3 regions of the Azospirillum sp. UENF 211521 genome follow, and region 3 is predicted to be linked to each of the others. Evidence: riboswitches for the same ligand, from Rfam matches in the RefSeq annotation. Region 3 holds a riboswitch; each other region holds the start of a gene.
What was found. Region 3 has a riboswitch for thiamine pyrophosphate ahead of ACWPN5_RS05695 (ABC transporter substrate-binding protein). Riboswitches for the same ligand answer to the same signal wherever they lie in the genome.
Positions count from the first base shown of each region.

Region 1 (7,351 bases), on a different contig from region 3:
ACGGAGCTGATCCCCCGTCTGGCCGCCAAGCGCACCACCATGCCGGTGGTCCCGGAGGGGGCCCGGCAGTCCACCTTGAACATCAACGCCATCCACGGCGGCCAGCCCGAGGACCATGGCGGCCTGCCCAGCCCGATGGTGCCCGACCGCTGCCGCATGGTCATCGACCGCCGCTACCTGATCGAGGAGGACCCGGAGGAGGTGCGGGCGGAGATCGTCGGCATCCTGGAGGGTCTGCGCCGCGAACGCCCCGGCTTCGATTACGAGCTGCGCGAGGTGCTGGCCTTCCTGCCCACCCTGACCGACGCCGACGCGCCGGTGGTACGGGCGGTGGGGGCGGCCATCGAGACGGTGCTGGGCCGCCCGGCGGCGCAGGTGGTGTCCCCCGGCACCTACGACCAGAAGCACATCGCGCGGGTCGGGCATCTCAAGGACTGCATCGCCTACGGTCCCGGCATTCTCGACCTCGCCCACCAGCCGGACGAGTATGTGGACATCGACGACATGGTCCATTCCGCGCAGGTCATGGCGATGGCCGCCCTGTCTTTGCTGCGGCGGGAGGTGTAGGGGAAAGAGCGCCGGCTACTTCCAGGTGACCCGGCCGCCGACCTCCTCGGCGATGAAGTCCGACCAGCGCTCGCGGTCACCCAGGAGGTTCGCCGGGAAATAGTCGTTCAGCTCCACGGACTGCCAGCGGTAGCCGGGACGGTTGAAGAGGTCGCTGCCCTCCGCCAGGAAGCGCGGCACGTCGATGCCGTCGAGGATGTCGTCGCGGTTCAGCTCCTGGTGCGAGAAGCTCTGGATCTTGTGCCGGATGGCGGCGTCGTCGCCGATGTAGGAGAAATGCCAGCCCGCGTGGGGCAGGATGTCCACGTAGGCGGGCCGGGTCTCGGGGGTGTAGCGGTCCAGCGTGCCGCGGCTCTCCCGGATCTGCTGCGGCGTGGTCATCCGGGCCATCAGCCCGCGGACGGCGACGGGGAAGACCGAGAAGTTCTCGCCCTCCACGTTCATGAAGTTGACCTTGAAGTAGAACAGCGGCACGCGGAACCCGGCGATCATCGCCGAACTGTCGCGCAGCGACGCGAGCGAGCGGGCGCGCAAAATCTCGTCCACGTCGGAGACGACGACGATGTCGTCCGGCTCCACCTTGTCCAGCCCGAGCGCGATGGCGTTCCGCTGCGCCCGCTCGCGCACCCAGGGATTGTCGGTTTCCGGGAAGTCGGGGGCGACGATCAGCTTCACCTTGTCCAGGAAGGGCAGGAAGCGGTCGCGCTCCTCCATGAAATGCAGGGGCTTGGTCGCGCCGGTGAAGGTCTGCTTGGCCTCGACGATCACGAACTGGTCGACGGTGTCGTACAGCTCGCGGAAGCGCAGCTCCAGAAGGTCGAGTTCGTTGTGGAAGGTGAAGCAGTCGTAGATCTTCGGCTGGCGGCGCTGCGGCGCGGCCACCGCCGGCCAGCGCGACCCCGGCGCCGCCGTCGTCTGCACGGCATCGGCCAGGGCCAGCACATAGTCCCGCGCGGCACCGCTCGTCCATTCGGTGATCTGGGAGCGCAGGACCGTCTCGTCCCGCCGCGCCACCAGCTTGCGGACCATGGAGGCGAAGGGGGCCTTGCGTCCGGACAGCGCGAGGCTGGTCATCAGGTCCGTGTACTCCCGCCGGTCGAGGAGCGGGCCGTCCATCACCTCGATCCGCTCCTCCAGCGCGCGGTCCCCCAGCACCTTGCCGAAGTTGAACAGGCCGTGAAAGCCGAAGGCCGGTCCCGGCACCGGCGTCCGCTCGAAGGCGAAGCGGTCGGCCACCGCCTCCGGGGCGAAGCGGATGCCGGCCTTCTCCAACGCCGGGCGCTCGGTCCGGCAGATGACGTGGTCCTCGGGGATGCCGGCTTCGAAAGGCAGGTCGCGCAGCCGGTCGAGCAGGGCGGCGGAGCGCAGGGAGAAGCCGCCGTTCCCCACCGTCATGCCGTCGTCGTACCAGCCCCAGCGGGCGCCGATGTAGTCGAAGGCGCGGAACGCCTCCGTCCAGGCCTGCGGATCGGCGACGAAGCCGTCCCACTGCGCGATCAGGACATGCTTCGTCGTCACCAGCCGGCGCAGGCGGACGTTGATGGTGTCCGAATAGTCGTCGATGTCGTTGATCGGGGCGATGCGGTGGAAATCGACGCCCGGAATCCTCGGGTCGCGGTCGGAAAGGAGCAGGACGCTGGAGAAGCGGCAGGCGGCGATGCTGTCCCGGATGGCCATCTCGACCAGGGCGTGGTTCGCCGTGTCGGCGAACACCAGCGTGCAGTCCTCGATCCTCACCATCCCGTTCCCCGTTCTGCCGCCGGCGTCGGCCGCCCGCGGGCGCGGATCCTATCACGGCGGTTGTGGGGCTGCCACGGGCGGAGCGCCGGCCATCCTTGAGCAGTCCGTCTCAGAGCCCGACCTCCTTGACGGGCGGGGGCCGGTCCCTTAGCTTGCGAATGTTCCCTGGGGGGCCTCGCTAGGAGGCTGAGACTCCGCCGGTCCGGCGCTTTCATCCGGACAACGCGGTGACCCATCGAACCTGATCCGGGTCATACCGGCGTAGGGACGGGACTGAAGGGCGGCACGGCGTACCCCCATTCCATCCAGACACCGCTTGTCCCGGCAACAGTTTGTTGGCGTTGCAAAAGGTGTGCGGACGTGACCGAAGCCCGACTTGTCGAAGAGCTGCTGGCCTTCATCGCCGCCGGAGAGGCGGACGAGGAGGCGTTCAACCGCATGGCGCTGGCCGTCTTCGCGCACCAGTTCGAGACCAACGCCCCCTACCGCCGCTTCGCCACCCAGCGCGCGCGCACCCTGCGCACGGTGAAGAGCTGGCGCGACGTGCCCGCCGTGCCGATCAGCGCCTTCAAGGACCTGACGCTGAGCGGCCGCCCGCCGGAGGAATGCCCGCACGTCTTCATGACCAGCGGCACCACCAAGGGCGTGCGGGGCAAGAGCCACCATCCGACGCTGGCGGTCTACGACCGCTCGATGACCGTCAATTTCCGCCGCCGCTTCATGGGCGAGTATGAGCGGCTGCGCATGGGCATCCTGTTCCCGACCGAGCAGGCGATGCCCAGCTCCTCGCTCGCCCATTATCTGGCGCTGGCCAAGAGCGAATTCGGGACGGCGGAGAGCCGGTACTTCGTCTCCGACGCCGGGCTGGACGTGGACGGGGCCATCGCCGAGCTGTCCCGCGCCGAGGCCACCGGCGAACCCTACGCCCTGCTGGGGGCGAGCTTCAGCGTCGTGCATCTGATGGACGCGCTGGCCGAGCGGGGGCGGAGCTTCGCCCTGCCGGCGGGCAGCCGCGTCCTCGACACCGGCGGTTTCAAGGGCCAGTCGCGCGAGATGGCGGCGGAGGAGTTCTACGGCCGCCTGTCCGCGACCTTCGGCGTGCCGCGCCGGCTGTGCATCAACATGTACGGCATGACGGAGCTGAGCACCCAGTTCTACGACGACGGCAACGAGGCCTGCCCGTCGGTGAAGTCCGGCCCGCATTGGATCCGCAGCCGGGTCATCAACCCGCTGACCGGGCAGGAGGTGCCGCGCGGCAGCGTCGGCGTTCTGGTCCATCACGATCTGGCCCATTTCAACTGCGCGTCGGCCATCCTGACCGAGGATGCGGGGGTGGAGGTGGACGGCGGCTTCCAGCTTCTCGGCCGGGCCGACGGGGCGGACGCCAAGGGCTGCTCCATGGCGGTCGAGGATTTCCTCAAAGCGGCGCGGGCGACTTGATGGAGCGCGCCGGGCATCTGCCGGGGCTGTCCGCCGACGCGGTGGACTGGCGGACGCTGACCTTCCGGCGCGGCGCCGAGACGCTCGACGTGGCGGTGCCGGTGCTGAGCGAGGCGCAGATCGCCGAATTGGCAACGCGGGTGCGCGCCAACGCACGGGCTTATCTGAAAAGCCGCACCGTGGCGGAGATCGCCGCCGCCATCGACCGCGCCGTCGCCCGGCTGCTCGACCGCGGCGACCCGTGGCGGCGAAAGGCCGAACGTCTGCTGCCGCTGGTCACCGGCTACGACGCGGAGATGGTCCGGCTGGGGCTGACCGGCTATCTGAAGACCTTCCGCGGGCCGGAGCTTCGGAAATTCATCGCGGAGGATTTCGCCAATCCGGCGGTGCTCGACGATTTCCAGCCGATGCCCAAGGGCGGCTTCGCCCGCGCCTTCGGGCCGGAACTGCTGCTGCATGTCTGGGCGGGCAACGTGCCGGGCCTGCCGCTGTGGAGCCTGATTTCCGGTCTGCTGGTGAAGGCCGGCACGGTCGGCAAGCTGCCGAGCGCCGAGCCGCTGTTCGCCGGCTGGTTCGCGCAGATCCTGGCGGAGATCGACCCGGAGCTGGCCGACTGCATCGCCATCGTCTGGTGGAAGGGCGGCGACGAAGCGACGGAGCGCGCGTGGCTGGGCCGCGCCGACACGGTGGTCGCCTATGGCGGCAACGACGCGCTGGAGGCCATCCGCTCGCGGGTGCCGATCACCACGCGCTTCCTGCCCTACGGTCACAAGATCAGCTTCGGCATGGTCGCCCGCTCCGCGCTCGACGCCGGGAAGGCGGGGGCGGTGGCGCGGCAGGCGGCCTACGACGTGGCGCGCTACGACCAGCAGGGCTGCTACTCGCCCCAGACCTTTTTCGTGGAGCGCGGCGGGCGGGTGTCGCCGCGTGAATTCGCCGGCTATCTGGCGCACGAGCTGGACGCGCTGGGCAGCAAGTTCCCGCGCCGCCCTCTGTCGATGGGCGAGGCGGGCAGCGTCGCGTCCTGGCGCAACGCGGAGGAGACGAAGGGCTTTGCCGACCCCAGCCGCGCCCTGCTGGGCGATCCGGCGGGAAGCTGGGCGGTCGCCTACACGGACGCCGCGGACGGTCTCTCGCCTTGCGGGCTGAACCGCACGGTGACGGTGGTGGCGGTGGACCGGCTGGCCGAGGCGGTGCCGGGGCTGGCGCCCTACCGCGCCTTCCTCCAGACCGTGGGCATCGCCGCCGCGCCGGAGGAGCTGTTCGCGCTCGCCGGAGCGCTGGGGGCGGTCGGTGTGACGCGCCTCTGCGCGCTCGGCCGCATGACCGCGCCGGAAGCGGGCTGGCACCATGACGGGCGGTTCAACCTGCTGGACCTCGTCACCATGACCGAGATCGAAGGCTCGGCGGAACGGGCGGCGGACGCGTTCGCTCCCTACACGGATTGAGGCGCCGGCCATGAGCTTCGTCAGCATCGAACAGGCCGGCTACGGCGTCCCGAGCGGCGGCACCATCCTGGACCGCATCGACTGGACCATCGGGGAGGGCGAGTTCCACGCGCTGGTCGGGCGCAGCGGCTGCGGCAAGACGACCCTGCTGAAGCTGGTCGCCGGGCTGCTCGCCCCCTCGACCGGAACCGTCCGCATCCAGGGGGAGCCGGTGCGGGGGCCGGGTGCCCAGGTCGGCTTCGTCTTCCAGGCGCCGACGCTTCTGGAGTGGCGGACGGTGCTCGACAACCTGCTGCTGCCGGTGTCGCTGACGCGCCGTCCGCAGCCGGCGGACCGCCGCAAGGCGGAGGAGCTGCTGGACCTCGTCGGCCTGTCCGGACTCGAAGGGCGCTACCCCAGCCAACTGTCGGGCGGACAGCAGAGCCGCGTCGCTCTGGCCCGCGCGCTGGTCACCGAGCCGCCGCTGCTCCTGCTCGACGAGCCCTTCGCCGCGCTCGACGCCATCACGCGGGAGGAGTTGCAGAACGACCTCTTGAAGCTCTGCGCCCGGCACCGCACCACCGTGCTGTTCGTCACCCACGACATCGCGGAGGCGGTCTATCTGGCCGACCGGGTGGCGGTGATGGAGGGCGGGCAATTGCGCCACGCCCTGCCGGTGCCGCTGGCCCGCCCGCGCGGGCGCGACGTCCGCTACAGCCCCCGCTTCAACGCCCTGTGCCTGGAGCTGCGCCACGCCATGGATGGCGCGGGCTCCGGCGTGGCACTGGAGCGCGCGTCGTGATGGTGCGTGCCGCCTCCGCCCTGCTGCTCGTCCTGCTGCTGGCGGGGTGGGAGGTCTATTGCCGGGTGGCGGGGGTGTCGGCGCTGGTCGTGCCGCTGCCCTCGGCGGTGCTGCGCACGCTGTGGGACGGGCTGGCCGGGGGCTATCTGCTGCCGCACCTCTGGGTCACCACGGCGGAGATGGCGATGGGCCTCGCCGCCGGCTGCACCGTGGGTTTCCTCGCCGGGGTGCTGCTGGCCGAGGTGCCGGTGCTGCGCCGCCTGTTCTACCCCTACATCCTCGCCAGCCAAGTGGTGCCGAAGCTGGCGCTGGGGCCGCTGTTCATCGTCTGGTTCGGCTTCGGCATGACCTCGACCGTCGTCATCACGGCGCTGATCTGCTTCTTCCCGCTGCTGGAAAACACCATGACCGGCCTCCAGCAGGTCGATCCCAACAAGCGGGAGCTGTTCCGGATGCTGCGGGCGACGCGCCTGCAAACCCTGCTGCGCCTCAAGATTCCCTCCGGCCTGCCGGTGATCCTGGCGGGCTTGCGCGTCGCCGTGGTGCTGGCGCTGGTCGGCGCCGTCGTCGGCGAGTTCATCGGGGGCCGGCAGGGGCTGGGCGCCTCGATCATCGCGGCGCAGGGGATGATGGATTCGACCATGATGTTCGCCCTGTTCATCGTCATCACGGTGCTGGGCATGATCGTTTATCAGGCCGCCGCCGGGCTCGAACGGTGGCTGCTGCGCCGTCCGTGGAAAGGATAATCACACGATGTTCGGGTTCCTGCGCACCCTGGGTGCCGTCGCCGTTTCCGCCTTCCTGCTGTCCTCCCCCGCGCTGGCGCTCGACAAGGTGACCGTGGCGGGCTGGAGCCAGCCGATCAGCGAGATCACCAACCTGCTGGCCGAGCCGGACAAGGGCTTCTTCAAGGCCAAGGGGATCGATCTCGGCTATGTGCCGGGGACCGGCGGCGGCTCGGCCATCCAGAACATGCTGACCGGTCAGGCCGACGTGGCCTTCACCGACCCAGCCTCCTTCTATCTGGCGCTCGACAAGGGCGAGAAGCTGATCGCCATCTACAACATCTACCCGCAGAACGTCTTCAACGTGGTGTCGCCGAAGGAGCGCAACATCACCAAGCCCGAGGACCTCAAGGGCAAGCGCATCGGCGTCTACAGCCTGTCCAGCGGCACGCGCCAGAACCTCCAAGTGCTGCTGCATCAGGTGGGGCTGAGCGAGAAGGACGTGACCATCGAGGTGACCGGCCTGCTGAACTTCGCCCCCGTCATCCAGGGTCAGGTGGACGCCACCGCGGCGACCGACACCGGCCTGTATGTCGGGATGCAGAAGGGGCTCAAGGACATCAACGTCATCGAGGTCAAGGACACGCTGA
Region 1 is NZ_JBSNCF010000002.1:1,601,114-1,608,464, forward strand. Features, by position in the region: gene ACWPN5_RS24000 (acetylornithine deacetylase/succinyl-diaminopimelate desuccinylase family protein) at 1-567, shown strand, start outside; gene ACWPN5_RS24005 (DUF5672 family protein) at 583-2,307, opposite strand; TPP riboswitch at 2,464-2,593, shown strand; gene ACWPN5_RS24010 (LuxE/PaaK family acyltransferase) at 2,668-3,747, shown strand; gene ACWPN5_RS24015 (acyl-CoA reductase) at 3,747-5,195, shown strand; gene ACWPN5_RS24020 (ABC transporter ATP-binding protein) at 5,206-5,976, shown strand; gene ACWPN5_RS24025 (ABC transporter permease) at 5,976-6,722, shown strand; gene ACWPN5_RS24030 (ABC transporter substrate-binding protein) at 6,730-7,351, shown strand, end outside.
Region 1: it holds a riboswitch for thiamine pyrophosphate, as region 3 does, so the genes downstream of both, ACWPN5_RS24010 (LuxE/PaaK family acyltransferase) here and ACWPN5_RS05695 (ABC transporter substrate-binding protein) in region 3, are expected to answer to the same signal.

Region 2 (7,351 bases), 370 kb from region 3:
CTCCACATACTGGTCGAGCGCCACGCGCCGCATCGTCTGCACGATGTAGGGCTGCGCGTTGTGTACCGTCACCAGCCCCTTGGCGTCGCGGCAGCGGTTGGCGAGGACGAACAGCATGCCGATCGCCGCGGAGTCGAGAAAGGTCATGTAGCGCAGGTCCAGCCGCACGTCGGGCCGCGCGCCGATGTCCCAGTCCGCCAGCAGGTCGTGGAACTTGCGGCTGTCGTCGTAGGTGAAACGCCCCGACAGCATGATCCCCTCCTGACCGTCGATGTCGGTGTAGGCGTACTCCATCGTCACATCCGCTGGCCGGTGGTGTCGGTTCTTCTCGGGCTGCGCGAGGTGAAAAGCCCCGCGCCCATTATGGGTGCACGAATTGTGAAGCCCGCGCAAGCAATTGCGCGCGGGGCCGGAGGGCTTGGAACGGTCCGCCGGGCTGGACAAAACGGTGGCACACCTATATTCGGTGGTCGCCCCGGCGGGAACCCGCGAGGGCTCCCCACCAACCCGCAAACGCCGGTGCGCCATGGTCGGCCGATCGCAGGGCCATGCCGTCACGCCGCATTGCCATCGTGAAGGGAGGGTGCCGCCATGCACACCGACCGCCAGGAACCGGATCGTATCCAGGACGATGTGCCGCACCCGGCCGAACGCCCCGACCCGCCCCGCGAGGACGGCGAGGAGGAGCGCGCCTACGGTGTGGAGCCGGAGTTTGTCGAGGAGGTCGTCGAACGGCTGCACGCCGGGCGGCGCGACGAGCTGCGGGCCGAGCTGGACACGCTTCATCCCGCCGACATCGCCGACCTGATCGAGCAGCTCGGCCACGACGACCGCGAGGCGCTGATCGGCGTCCTGCGCCCCGACTTCGACGGCGAGGTGCTGAGCTACCTCAACCACGATCTGCGCGAAGAGATCGTCGAGCTGTTCGAGCCGAAGGAACTGGCCGCCGCCGTCGCGGAGCTGGACACCGACGACGCCGTCGACGTCATCGAGGACCTGGACGAGGACACCCGGCGCGAGGTGCTGGAGAATCTGCCGGCCGCCGACCGCGCGCTGGTCCAGGAGAACCTGACCTACGACGAATACACCGCCGGCCGCCTGATGCAGCGCGATCTGGTGGCGGTGCCGCAGTTCTGGACGGTCGGCAAGACCATTGACTATGTCCGCGCCGCCACCGACGAGCTGCCGGAGGATTTCTACGACATCTTCGTCGTCGATCCGATGCACCGGGTGGTCGGGGCGGTGCCGCTGTCGCGCCTGCTGCGCCAGAAGCGGTCGGTCCGCATCGCCGATCTGGTGACGGAGGAGGTGGACACCATCCCCGCCACCATGGACCAGGAGGAGGTGGCGAACCTGTTCCGCCAATACGCCTTGGTCTCCGCCCCGGTGGTGGACGCCGGCGGGCGGCTGATCGGCGTCATCACCGTCGACGACGTGGTCCACATCATCGACGAGGAGGCCGAGGACGACATCGGCAAGCTTGGCGGCGTCGGCGACACCTCCATCTACCGCTCGGTTCTGGAAACCTCGCGCTCGCGCATTTCCTGGCTGGGGCTGAACCTGTTCACCGCCTTCGCGGCGGCGGGCGTCATCTCGCTGTTCGAGGCGACCATCGAGCAGATCGTGGCGCTGGCCGTGCTGATGCCGATCACCGCCTCGATGGGCGGCAACGCCGGGACCCAGACCCTGACCGTGGCGGTGCGCGCCCTGGCGACGCGCGAGCTCTCGTCCTCCAACGCCCCCCGCGTGGTGGGCAAGGAGGTTCTGGTCGGTCTGCTCAACGGCGCCGTTTTCGCCACGCTGGTGGGGGCCATCGCCGCGACGTGGTTCGAGCCGATGATCGGCCTCGTGATCGGCTGCGCCATGGTCATCAACCTGTTCGTCGCCGGGCTGTGCGGGGTGCTGATTCCCATCGGGCTGGACCGGCTGGGCGTCGATCCCGCGGTGGCGAGTTCGGTCTTCCTGACCACCATGACCGACGTCATCGGATTTCTGTCCTTCCTGGGGTTGGCGTCGCTTTTGTTGTTGTGACCAACGAAAAGGGGCTTGCCAAAGGCGGCTCTCTTCCGGATGATCCGGGCATTGGCTGGGGTGCCGTGCGGGATGCGCTCGCGCGGCTGAGATCACACCCATCGAACCTGTCTGGATAATGCCAGCGAAGGGAGCCGCCGCATGGTATCCGCGCCCTTATCTGATTCCGCTCTTTCCGCTTCTGGAAGGCCCACCGTCGCCGTGGTCGGCGCCGGGGTGATCGGCCTGTCCATCGCCTGGAGGCTGGCCGCCGCCGGCTGCCGGGTGGAGGTCTTCGACCGTGGCGCTGCCGGCCGGGGCGCCAGCCACGCCGCGGGCGGCATGCTCGCCGCCTGCGTGGAGACCGAACCTGGCGAAGAGAGCCTTCTGCCGCTGACCCGCGCCTCGCAGGACCTGTGGCCCGCCTTCGCGGCGGAGCTGGAGGCCGCCTCCGGCATGGCGGTGGACCTGCGCGACGAAGGCACGATGGTCATCGCGCTGAACGCCGACGACGCCGCCAAGGTGCGCTTCCTGCACGACTTCCAGACCAAGCTCGGCCTGCCGGTGGAATGGCTGAGCGGGGCGGAGGTGCGGCGGCGCGAGCCCTATCTCCAGCCGGGCGTGGCCGGTGCGCTGTTCTGCGCCGGCGACCATCAGGTGGACAACCGCAAGGTCGCCGCCGCCCTGCATGCCGCCGCTTTGCGGGCCGGTGCCGTGGTGCACGAGTATGCAGAGATCGGCCGCATCGAGGTCCGTGGTGGTCGCGCCGTTGGCGTCCAGGTCGGCGACCGGCTGTTCGAGGCCGACCATGTGGTCCTGGCCGCCGGGGCGTGGTCGGGCTGGATCGACGGGCTGTCCCCGGCGGTGCGGCCGCCGGTGCGCCCGGTGAAGGGCCAGATGCTCTGCCTGCGCATGGACGCCCGGTTGCCGCTGCTGCGCCATGTGGTGTGGACGCCCGGCACCTACCTGATCCCGCGGCTGGACGGGCGGCTGCTGGTCGGCGCCACGACGGAGGAGCGCGGGTTCGACGACCGGCTGACCGCCGGGGGCCAGTTCGCCCTGCTGGAGGGGGCGTGGCGCGCCCTGCCGGGCATCGCCGAACTGCCCATCGAGGAGGCATGGGCCGGCTTCCGCCCCGGCACCCGCGACGACGCCCCGATCCTCGGCCTCTCGGAGGTGGAGGGGCTGGTCTACGCCACCGGGCACCACCGCAACGGCATCCTGCTGACCCCGGTCACCGCGGATTCGGTGGCGCGGCTGGTCCTGACCGGGGAAAGCGATCCGGTGATCCTCCCCTTCGCGCTCGACCGCTTCGCCCAGCCCAGGGGAGCCGCGGCATGAGCGCCCGCATCCGCGTCAACGGGCGGGAGGAGGAGCTGAACGTTCCGACCGTCGCCGCCCTGCTGGCCGACCGCGGTATCGCCGCGGGGACTCGCGGGGTCGCCGTCGCTCTCAATGGCGCCGTCCTGCCGTCCCGCCGCTGGGATGAGACGGCCCTGTCCGCGGGCGACGCCCTGGAGATCATCCGGCCCGTGCAGGGCGGCTGAACCTCTCGCCCGCCACGTCCCTTGATCGTTTTTCCCGCAAAGGCGGCGCCCAATCCCTCTCCCGTCCCGGGAGAGGGTGCCCGCGCAGCGGGCGGGTGAGGGTCGTGCAAGGATCAAGGCGCTGATCCTCGGCGGCACCCTCACCCTTCCCGCGCTTCGCGCGGGCCCCTCCCCTCTCCCGAGGCGGGAGAGGGGATATCAATCATCGAGGAAACACCCATGAACGACACGCTCACCATAGCGGGCCGCGAGTTCCGCTCGCGCCTGTTTCTCGGCACCGCCGGTTATCCGAACCAGCAGGTCATGCTCGACGCGCTGGAGGCCAGCGGCAGCGAACTGGTCACGCTGGCCATCCGCCGCATCAGCCTGGACGGCTATTCGGAAAGCCTCGTCGACGTCATCGGCGACCGCGCGGGGCTGCTGCCCAACACCGCCGGCTGCCTGACCGCCAAGGAGGCGGTGCTGACCGCGCAACTCGCCCGCGAGGCGCTGGGTGTGGACTGGATCAAGCTGGAGGTCATCGGCGACCGCGAACTGCTCTACCCCGATGTGGAAGAACTGCTGCGCGCGACCGAGGAGTTGGTGGGTGACGGTTTCACCGTTCTGCCCTACTGCAACGACGATCCGGTGACCTGCCGCAAGCTCGCCGACCTGGGTGCTGCGGCGGTGATGCCGCTGGGCGCCTTCATCGGCTCGGGGCTGGGCATCCGCAACCCGCACGCCATCGAGACGATCTGCGCGCGCAGCCCGGTGCCGGTGGTCCTAGACGCCGGGATCGGTACGGCGTCGGATGCCGCCCTGGCGATGGAGCTGGGCTGCGCCGCCGTCCTGCTGAACACCGCAGTGTCGAAGGCGCGCGATCCGGTGCGCATGGCGGCGGCGATGCGCGACGCGGTGGCGGCGGGGCGGGCGGCCCGTCTGGCCGGGCGCATGCCGAAACGCGCCTTCGCGGAGGCGTCGAGCCCGCAGCTCGGCTTGATCGGAACGTAAGGCTGGCGCAGGGTAGGGGCCGTCCGATTTCAACCCCCCGAACACGATCAGAGGGACCCGAGACGTGCCCAAGACCTTCGAACCGCGCGATCCGGACTGGGAGGCGCGCTGCCGCGCCGGCTTCGAGCGCCAGCCGATCTGCAAGACGCTGGGGATCGAGCTGACGCGGCTGGAGCCCGGCTTCTGCGAGATGCGCCTGCCGTTCCGCACCGACCTGACGCAGCAGCACGGCTTTTTCCACGCGGGCATGGTCAGCACGCTGGCCGACAACGCCGGGGGCTACGCCGGCTACACGCTGATGCCGGCGGGCAGCGAGGTCCTGGCGGTGGAGTTCAAGGTCAACCTGATGGCGCCGGCCAAGGGCGAGGTGATGATCGCCCGCGCCCGCGTGTTGAAGCCGGGCCGCACCCTGACCGTCACCAGCGTCGAGATTTCGATGCTCGACGGCGGGGTGGAGAAGGACTGCGCCATCATGCAGCAGACCCTGTTCTGCCAAGCCACCGCCTGACCCGCCCATCCCCTTCCATCCGATCCCCTTCCATCCGATCCCCTTCCATCCGATCCAGGAGGTTCGCATGCCGCTGTCGCGTCTTTTCGGTGCCGCGTTGATCGCGGGCGCCGCCACCATTGCGCTTGCCCAGCCGGCCCTTGCTCAGAAGAAGGAGCCGCCGGCCTGCGGCGCCGTGTCCTTCCGCGCCATCGCTCCCGGAGCGCCGGACGGCGAAACCGACGCCGGCCTCTACAAGTCCCGATTCGGCAAGATCGAGGTGAAGGCCGAGGTGAAGGGCGGGCAGGCTACCAACTATTACATGGTGCTGAACGGCAAGCGCATCGACGCGTCGGCCAACCCGCCCAAGGCCGCTGATTCCTGCCTGAAGTCCAAGAGCGTCAAGCTGCCTTACCAGAAGCAGGCGGCGGGTGCCTGCACCGGCAACCGCTTCCGCGTGGTCATCGACCGCTCCGGCAAGCAACCGGTGGCCCTGTTCTTCGGCCTGCACGGCGACGATTGGGCCTATTGCAGCGGCACGACGCTGGACAAGGGCGCCTGACGAGGGCGCTTTACGAGGGGTGTAGGACGCGACCGGGAGACCGCTGATGACCGGGACCATCGCCCATCTGTCCGCCGCGGGGCTGTTCCTGCTGCTGACGCATTTTGGCATTTCCAGCACGCCGCTGCGCGCGGCGCTGGTCGGACGGCTGGGCGAGAAGCCCTATCTCGGCCTCTATTCGCTGGTCTCGGCGCTGGCCTTCTGGTGGCTGGTGGCGGCCTACAACGCGGCGCCCCATGTGCCGCTGTGGCCGCCCGCCGGCGGGTTGGCCTGGGTGCCGATCCTGCTGGTGCCGGTCGCCCTGTTTCTGCTCGTCGCCGGCCTCTCCACCCCGAACCCGACCTCGGTCGGGCAGGAGAGGCTGCTGACCGGCGACCGCGAGCCGGTCCGCGGCATCCTGCGGGTGACGCGCAACCCGTTCCTGTGGGGAGTCGGGCTGTGGGCGGTCGCCCATATGGTGCCGAACGGCGATCTGGCCTCGCTGATCCTGTTCGGCACGCTCGCCCTGCTGGCGCTGGGCGGCAGCATCCTGATCGACGCGAAGCTGGCGCGGCGGTTGGGGGCCGATTGGGACCGCTACGCCGCGCGCACCTCCAACCTGCCCTTCGCGGCGATCCTGGCCGGGCGCCAAAGCCTCGTCTGGAAGGAGATCGGCTGGTGGCGCCCGGCGGTGGCTCTGCTGGTCTATGGCGGTCTGCTGCACCTGCACCGGACGCTGTTCGGCGTGTCTCCGCTGCCCTGGTGACGCTCCGCCTTTACGCTCAGAAGGTCATGCCGCGCACCTGATCGCGCAGCGTGTTGCGGGCGGTGTCGGCCTCCTTGCGGGCGGTGGACAGCTCGCGGGACAGACCGTCCAGGCGGGTTTCCTGCTCGCCCATCTTGGCGATGGTCCGCTTGAACAGGTCGCTGTCGCGCGGCAGCGTGGCGAGGTTCTGGCGCAGCCGCTCCTGCTCCTTGCCGATCTCAGCCTGTTCGCGCTCCAACTCGCCGACGCGGCGCTCCTTGTCGGCGACGGCGCCGCGCAGCGTCGCGACCTTTGCCAGGGCCTCGCGCGCCGCGGCCGGCAGCTCCGTGGAGGAGGCGTAGGCCCGCACCTGCTCCGGCGACATTTCCGAGATGCCGAAGCGCTCGATCCGCGGGCGCTCCAGAGCGACCGCCAGGGTCACCGTCTGGCCGGCGGGCACTGCCACGGGCAGGCGGTAGGCGTCGGCCGTCAGGTCGGGAGCGGCCCCGCCGGTGGCCCCACCCGAAGGCGGCACCAGCTCCCAGCCGGAACGCCGCGGGTGCTCGACGATGACGGTGCGGTCCTCGCCCGCCGCGCCGGCGATCCGGTAGGTGGTGGTCTGGCGGTCGGTCACGGTCAGCTGCAGCACCCCGTCGGCCAGGGTGGCGCGGGACAGGGTGCGGCTCGGCTGCTCGGAGCGGTCCACCGTCACCGCCTGATCCACCGCGAAGCTGAGGATCCGGCTTTCGCCCGCCGGAAGGGTGGCCAACCGCGCGTCGCCCACATAGGCGGCGGCTCCGCCGATCCGCTCATAGAGCGTCAGCACGCCCGGCGGCAGGCCGGTCTCGCCCGAATCGCCGTTGCTGAGGCGCAGCGCGGCCAGCGGGTGGCGCGGCTGGGTGTTGGGCTGGTAGAGCGACAGCCGCTCCGCCGGGATGGCGCGGGCGGTGATCGGCATCATCATCGTGCCGCCGTTGGCCAAGGTCACCGGCTGCGGGTAGCGGAACAGCACCTGGGCCGTCGCCTCCGTG
Region 2 is NZ_JBSNCF010000001.1:1,598,855-1,606,205, forward strand. Features, by position in the region: gene ACWPN5_RS07510 (STAS domain-containing protein) at 1-294, opposite strand, end outside; gene mgtE (magnesium transporter) at 592-2,031, shown strand; TPP riboswitch at 2,078-2,181, shown strand; gene thiO (glycine oxidase ThiO) at 2,173-3,351, shown strand; gene thiS (sulfur carrier protein ThiS) at 3,348-3,557, shown strand; gene ACWPN5_RS07530 (thiazole synthase) at 3,777-4,547, shown strand; gene ACWPN5_RS07535 (PaaI family thioesterase) at 4,612-5,055, shown strand; gene ACWPN5_RS07540 (hypothetical protein) at 5,123-5,596, shown strand; gene ACWPN5_RS07545 (NnrU family protein) at 5,643-6,341, shown strand; gene ACWPN5_RS07550 (hypothetical protein) at 6,358-7,351, opposite strand, start outside.
Region 2: it holds a riboswitch for thiamine pyrophosphate, as region 3 does, so the genes downstream of both, thiO (glycine oxidase ThiO) here and ACWPN5_RS05695 (ABC transporter substrate-binding protein) in region 3, are expected to answer to the same signal.

Region 3 (7,351 bases):
GCGGCGGAGACCAAGGCGGCCATCAAGGACGGCGCGCAGGAGATCGACGTGGTGCTTCCCTACCGCGCCTTCATCGACGGCGCCCGCACCCAGCCGATGAACGTGATCCGCGCCTGCCGCGAGGCCTGCGGGACCGACGTGACCATGAAGGTGATCCTGGAGTCCGGCTGCTTCCCCGATCCGGAGCTGTTGGCCTGGGCCGCTCGCGACTCCATCGCCGCCGGGGCGGATTTCCTGAAAACCTCCACCGGCAAGGTGCAGCCGGCCGCGACGCTGGAGGCGGCGGCGCTGCTGCTGCACGTCATCCATGAATCGGGCAAGCCGGTGGGCTTCAAGGCGGCGGGCGGCATCCGCGACGCCGATGGGGCGGCGGCCTTCCTGGCGCTTGCCACCGCGATCCAGGGCAAGGGCTGGGCCAAGCCGGAGACCTTCCGCTTCGGCGCGTCGGCGCTGCTCGAACTCGCTGCTCGCCACCGCCGGCCATGGCGGCGGCAAGGGTGAGGGAAAGGGCGAGGGCAAGGATGGGAAGGACGGCAAGGGCGACGGCAAGGGCGGTGGGGCGGTTGCCCAGCCGGCCGCCGCCGGCTATTGATCCGCGCGACAGACCAGACCACGGAACGGACGCACGGATGCTTCCCCAGGAACTGATTCGCAAGAAGCGCGACGGCGCACGCCTGGACGCGGCGGAGATCGGCGCCTTCGTGCGCGGCATCACCGACGGCTCCGTCACCGAAGGGCAGGCGGCGGCCTTCGCCATGGCCGTCTTCTTCCGCGGCATGACACTGGAGGAGCGGGTGGCACTGACGCTGGCCATGCGGGATTCCGGGACGGTGATGCGCTGGGACCATCTCGACCTGCCCGGTCCGGTGGTCGACAAGCATTCGACCGGCGGCGTCGGCGACAAGGTCAGCCTGATCCTCGCCCCGGCGCTGGCCGCCTGCGGCGGCTTCGTGCCGATGGTCTCGGGGCGCGGGCTGGGCCACACCGGCGGCACGCTCGACAAATTCGAGAGCATCCCCGGCTACCGCGCCAAGCCCGACCGGGCGACGCTGGAACGGGTGGTCAAGGAGGTCGGCTGCGCGGTGATCGGCGCCACCGACGACATCGCCCCCGCCGACCGCCGGCTCTACGCCATCCGCGACGTGACGGCGACGGTGGAGACCATCGACCTGCTGACCTCCTCGATCCTGTCGAAGAAGCTGGCGGCCGGGCTGGACGCGCTGGTGATGGACGTGAAGTTCGGCTCCGGCGCCTTCCTGCCCGACATCGCCAAGGCGCGGGAGCTGGCCGACAGCCTCGTCACCGTGGCCGAGGGCGCCGGGCTGCCCACCGTCGCGCTGCTGACCGACATGAACGAGGTGCTGGGCCTGACCGCCGGCAACGCGCTGGAGATGCGGGAGTGCATCGACATCCTGCGCAGCGGCGCGGCCGACTCCCGGCTCTACGAGGTCACCGCCGCCCAGGCCGCCGAGCTGCTGGTGCTGGCCGGGCTGGTCCCCGACGCCGCCGCCGGCCGCACCCGCTTCGACCAGGCGATGGCGAGCGGGCAGGCCGCCGAGCGCTTCGCCCGCATGGTCCACGCGCTGGGCGGCCCGGCGGACCTGCTGGACGCGCCGGACCGCTATCTCGACGCCGCCCCCGTCGTCCAGCCGGTCTTCGCCGAGCGGGCGGGCGTGGTGGCGGCCATCGACGTGCGGGCGGTCGGCATCGCCGTGGTGGCCCTGGGCGGCGGGCGGACCAAGACGACCGATCCCATCGACTTTGCGGTCGGGCTTGCCGACGTCGCCGGGCTGGGCGCTTCGGTGGGACCGGCGGAGCGCCCGCTCGCCGTCGTCCACGCCCGCAGCGCGGCGCAGGCGGAGGACGCGGCGGCGCTGCTCCGCCGCGCCTTCACCTTGGCCGACAGCGCTCCGCCGGCCGGACCGCTGATCGCCGACCGCATCCGGCTGTAAGAGGCGGCTTCACGCGGCACGGCGTCCGTCCTCGGCCTGCCGCGCCCGCGCCGGCCCCACCAGAGCCTCCGCGGCGCGGCGGCCCGAGATGACGCAGGCCTCGACCCCCGGACCGGGGAAGACCCCGCCACCGGCCAACAGCAGGCCGGGCACCGGCGACTTGGCGGGAAGCGCCGGATCGGTGCCGTAGATCGCCCCCTCCGTCGTGTGGGCGTAGCGGGCGAAGGTGGCGGCGCTGGCGTCCTGCCGGTGCAGGATGTGGCGCTCCAGATCCGGGATCACGGCCGCGGCCGCGGCGATCATCGCGTCGCCCTCCCGTGTCTTCCGCGCGCGGTAGTCGGGGGCGGAGCGGTCCCAGGCGGCGCCCGCCGGGTCCAGCCGCATCAGCGTCAGCGCCGCGCAACCCGACGGAGCCAGATTTGAGTCATGGGCGGAAGGCAGGGCCAGCGCCAAGCCGGTCTCCCTCAGAAAGGTCATCGCCGGCAGGTCCGGGCGTATGTCCAGGGCCAGCGTGACCAGAAAGGCCGAGGTCGTGGGGCGCAGCGCGCGGTATTGGTCCGCGCTCCCGGCGGGCAGATGCTCCTCCCCCACCAGTTCCAGCAGGGTCCGCCGGGCGTCGGCGTTGGAGATCACCGCGGCGGCGGCGATGCGCTCTCCATCCAAGGTCTCGACCCCGGCGGCCCGGCCGTTCTCGACCAGGATGCGACGGACGGGGGTGCGCAGCCGGACCTCGCCGCCCTTGGCGCGGATCGCCTCGACCAGAGCGTCGGCGAGCCGCTGCGATCCGCCCTCCGGGTAGGCGCCGCCGTCGAAGACATAGCCGAAAATCGGCGCCATCTGGGTGGCGCCCAGCCGCTCCGGCCGGTCGGACAGGTAGCCGGTCAGGCTGGACAGCAGGGCGCGAGCCCCGGCGTCGGGCACATAATGCGCCAGCATCTCCAGAAAGCCGCGGTCCTGCCAACGGAAGGCCTGCGGGCACTCCAGCGGATAGGCGCGCATCGCCGCGACGTCGCGCGGGATGTGGGGAAGGCCGGTGTCGGCGCAGCCGCGGTAGAGGTCGCGGTAAACCCCGCGCATCTCCTCCAGAAAGGCGGTGGCCCCAGCGGCGCTGCCGGGATGCTCCCGCGCGATCAGGGCGGCCAGACCCTCGGCGTCGACGGGCAGCGGCTGAAGGGCGCCGTTCCGGACGATGCCGCGGGTCACCGGCTGCCAGCGCACGCGGTCCGCCACGCCGACCGTGCGCAGCAGATGCCCGACCGGGCCATCCGGATGGGTGCCGCTGACGTCGTGCACCCCGGCGTCGAAGGTGAATCGCCCCATCGACCCGTCGCGCAGCCAGACCTTGCGGTCCCAGGAGGAGCAATAGCCGCCCGGACGGTCGTGCGCCTCCAGAACGGTGACGCGGACCCCGGCCTCCGCCAGCAGGGCCGCCGCGGTCAGCCCGCCGATGCCGGCGCCCACCACGACGACACCGTCCTTCTGCCCGAGCACGGCGGGGGCGGGCCAGCGGTGGGGCTCCCGCTCGGCCAGACGGCGGGCGACGGTCCGGTCGACCAGCCAGTCCGGCAATCGACGGGTCGCCAGCATACCGGCCAGGGTGGCGAGGGTCGAGGTGACGACGCCGACCTCGGTCGCGATGGCGAAGCCGCCGGCGCCGGCCAGGAAGACCACACCCCACAGCGCGGTGACCGCCTTGTTGATGGCGACGAACTGCGGCAGATGCCACAGGCCGGGCGGAGTCGTTTCGCGGGCATAGGGCAGGGTGAAGGGGCGGCCCAGCGCGAGCGAGGCGAAGGCCATGCCGGCCAGGGCGAGATGGACGGTCATCCCCATGCGCTCGAACGGCCCGCTGAGGAGCAGCGCGGCGAAGAAGGCGGCGGCGACCAGTTCCGGCGCCTTCGGCGAACCGCGCCGCCAATCCTGGGCGCAGAGCGCCAGGCTGAGCAGCAGCGCCGCCAGCACGGCCGCCGCATGGCCCGCCGGCTGCAGAACGCCGAAGGCGATCCAGGGCGAAAATCCGACGAGGATGCGGATCGATTGGGGCATCGGCTTGGACAGGAGCATGGCGGACCCTTGGTGTGATGGAAATGTCCGCCAGACTGTCCGATGCGCCGGATGGGACCAGCGCCGATCCGCGAAAAGCCGGGTTCGCTTCGCCAAACGTCCGCCCGGCGATTCACGAAGCGTGAATTGCCGACGCCCCCCGAGGCGATGCGGCGCGGGCCAGACCTGCGGTTGCGGCATTGGGCAGCGTCATGGTTGCTCAGATACTGTGCAATCATGACCCAAACCGCCGCTCTTCCCGCCGCTGCCGCCAGCGATGACACCCGCCGTGCTATCGGCTGCTTCGTGCTGGCCATCTTCCTGTTCGCGGGCATGGACACGCTCATCAAATATCTGAGCAGCGGCTACCCGGTGGCGCAGCTCATGTTCGCGCGGTCGGTGGTGGCGGTGGTGCTGGTCGGCGGCATTTCGGTGGCGCGCGGCGGCTGGGGCGGGATGCGCACGCAGCGCCCGGTCGCCCACGTCCTCCGCTCGCTCGCCGGGCTGCTGTCGATGGGCTGCTTCTTCTATGCCTTCAAGCACTTGCCGTTGGCTGAGGTCTATGTGCTGAGCTTCGCCGGCCCCCTGTTCATCACGGCGCTGTCCATGCCGCTGCTCGGCGAGCCGGTGGGGTGGCGGCGCTGGGCGGCGGTGCTGGTCGGGTTCGGCGGCGTGGTGGTGATGGCCCGCCCGGAGGCCGACGCGCCGCTCCTGCCGATTCTCGTGGGCGTGGCAGCGGCCTTCTTCTACGCGCTGGCGATGATCGCGGTGCGCGGCCTGTCGCGGACGGAGAGCAACACCGCCATCGTCGTCTATCTGCTGCTGACCACCACGGTGGTGAGCGGCGTGGCGGCGATCCCCGACTGGGTGCAGCCGGGCGGGTTCGACCTGTGGCTGATGCTTCTGGTCGGCACGCTGGGCGGGGCGGCGCAGGTGCTGATGACCCAGGCCTTCCGCCTGGGCCGCGCCGCGGTGGTGGCGCCCTTCGAATACACGGGGATGATCTGGGCGACCCTGCTCGGCTTCCTGGTCTTCGGCGACGTGCCGACCCCTACGGTCCTGGCCGGGGCTGGGATCATCATCGCCAGCGGGCTCTACATCCTCTACCGGGAAACGCGGCGCCGCGGCGACTGATCGGTCAGGCCGCGGCGGAGAAGGTCAAGCCGCTGTCCGCGACACGCGGCGGGTCGGTCAGCGCGACGATCCGGCTGCGCTCCAGCACGCGCCGGATGCGCGGCGGGTGGTTCTCGAAGGCGATGACGCCGCCGCGCTCAAGCACGGCCTTGCGCAGAGCCAGCAATATCCCGATGCCGCAGGAATCGAGGAACTCCACCCGTCCCAGATCGACGCGCAGGGTCAGGGTCCGCGCATCCGCGGCGCGGCGGAGCAGGGGCGTCAGCCCCGGCAGGGCGGCGTGGTCGATGCGCCCCGACAGGACGGCCCGCAGCCCGCAGCCGTCCGGCGCGGCGGCGAAGCGGTGGAGGGTGACGGTGCCGTGCGACGGGGTGGGCCGCATGCTGCGTGACGACTTTCCGGTTGGGGCGACGATCCGGCGTGGGCCGGGGGCGGCGGAAGGAACCACGGGAAGCGCGACTCTCCGGTGTCTGTTGCGTTGCGAAATTGTGAAAAGGCGCCGGGCCGCCGCTTGACAGCCGGGCGCCGGGCTCACACTGTGCACACGAACGGCTGGGGTGCCTGCCGCAAGGCGGGCTGAGACCACACCCATCGAACCTGATCTGGGTCATGCCAGCGAAGGGAGCCAAGCGTTCGAGGCTGTGCCGCCGCTACACCCCTGGCCTCCTCGTCCTCGCGCGGTTCTTCGCCGGGCAGGAGGAGACACATCCATGCGGCGCTTCCTTTCCATCCTCTCGGCAACCGTCTTTACGGCGTCCCTCCTGTCCGGCGCGGCGCGGGCGGGCGATGCCTCGGTCCCCGTGCTGGTGCCGCTGACCGGCTTCCTGTCGCTGGAGGGGACGAGCCAGCGCAACGGCGCCGTCCTGGCGCTGAAGGACGCGCCCGCGGGTGTGACGGTGCGGTCGGAGGTGATCGACACCGGCACCTCGCCGGAGGCTGCGGTCACGGCGCTGGAGCGCGCGGCGGGCGGCACGGTCACGGCGGTGGCGGCCAGCATGCTGGGCACGCAGATGCTGGCGATGCTGCCGCTGGCCCAGGATTACAAGATTCCGCTGGTCACCGTGTCGGGCACGGCGAGCATCACCGAGCAGGGCAACCCCTGGGTCTTCCGCTTCTTCCCCGGCGACGCCGTGACCAAGGAGGCTCACGCCCGCTACGTGACGGAGGAGTTGGGCAGGAAGCGCCCGGCGGTGATCTACCAGACGACGGCCTACGGCCAGAGCGGCAAGGCCCATCTGGAGCAGGCCTTCAAAAAGCTCGGCGTCGAGCCGGTGTTCGAGGAGGGGGTGGACCCCGCCGCCAAGGATCTGCTGCCGGTCCTGACCAAGGCGTTGGCGGCCAAGCCCGACGTGCTGGTGCTGCACCTGCATTCCGGCCCGACCGCCCTGTTCATCCGGCAGGCGGCCGCCAACGGGGTGGCGGTGCCCATCGTCGCCGGTTCCGCCATGCACCAGCCGAGCACCGCGGCGCTTCTGGAACCGGCCGAACTGAAGGGCGTGTGCGCCGAGACGGCGGCCTCGCCGATCTCCGGCGGCAGCCCGGAGGTGGAAGCCTTCACCACGGCCTACCGCACCGCCTTCAACGCGGAGCCGGACGCCTTCGCGCTCGGCCAGTATGACGGCATCCGCATGGTGCTGGCGGCGGTGCAGGATGGGGCGGGGAACGCGGAGGCCGTGCGCAAGGCCCTGTCCACCGGGACCCACCAGGGTCTCGCCATGACCTACAAGTCGGACGGCAAGGGCAACATGGCGCACTCCGCCGTGATCGTCTGCTACGACGGCGCCTCGCGCGTGCCGGCGATCGCCAAGCGCTACGACAACCTGACCGGCGTGGTGACCGGCATGGTGAAGTGAGCATGTCTTGATCACCCTGCAGCTTCTCGTCAACGGTCTGGCCCTGGGTGCGGCCTACGCGCTGGTCGCGCTGGGCTTCGTGCTGGTGCTGAACGCCACGGCGGCGGTGAATTTCGCGCAGGGTGACCTCGTGATGGCCGGCGGGCTGCTCGGCGTGGCGCTGGCGCCGCATCTGCCGGGGTATCTGCCGCTGCCCGGGCTGCTCCTGCTGCCGGTGGTGCTGGTGCTGATGGCCGGGCTGGGGCTGCTGCTGGCAGCGGCGGCCTATCTGCCGCTGCGCCGCCGTCCGCCGGTGGCGGTCTTCATCAGCACCATCGCAGCGGGGATCATCCTGCAGAACGGCGCCTCCGTCCTGTTCGGACCGGAGCC
Region 3 is NZ_JBSNCF010000001.1:1,225,720-1,233,070, forward strand. Features, by position in the region: gene deoC (deoxyribose-phosphate aldolase) at 1-501, shown strand, start outside; gene deoA (thymidine phosphorylase) at 630-1,952, shown strand; gene ACWPN5_RS05680 (FAD-dependent oxidoreductase) at 1,962-4,016, opposite strand; gene ACWPN5_RS05685 (DMT family transporter) at 4,233-5,129, shown strand; gene ACWPN5_RS05690 (STAS domain-containing protein) at 5,134-5,511, opposite strand; TPP riboswitch at 5,673-5,770, shown strand; gene ACWPN5_RS05695 (ABC transporter substrate-binding protein) at 5,840-6,982, shown strand; gene ACWPN5_RS05700 (branched-chain amino acid ABC transporter permease) at 6,990-7,351, shown strand, end outside.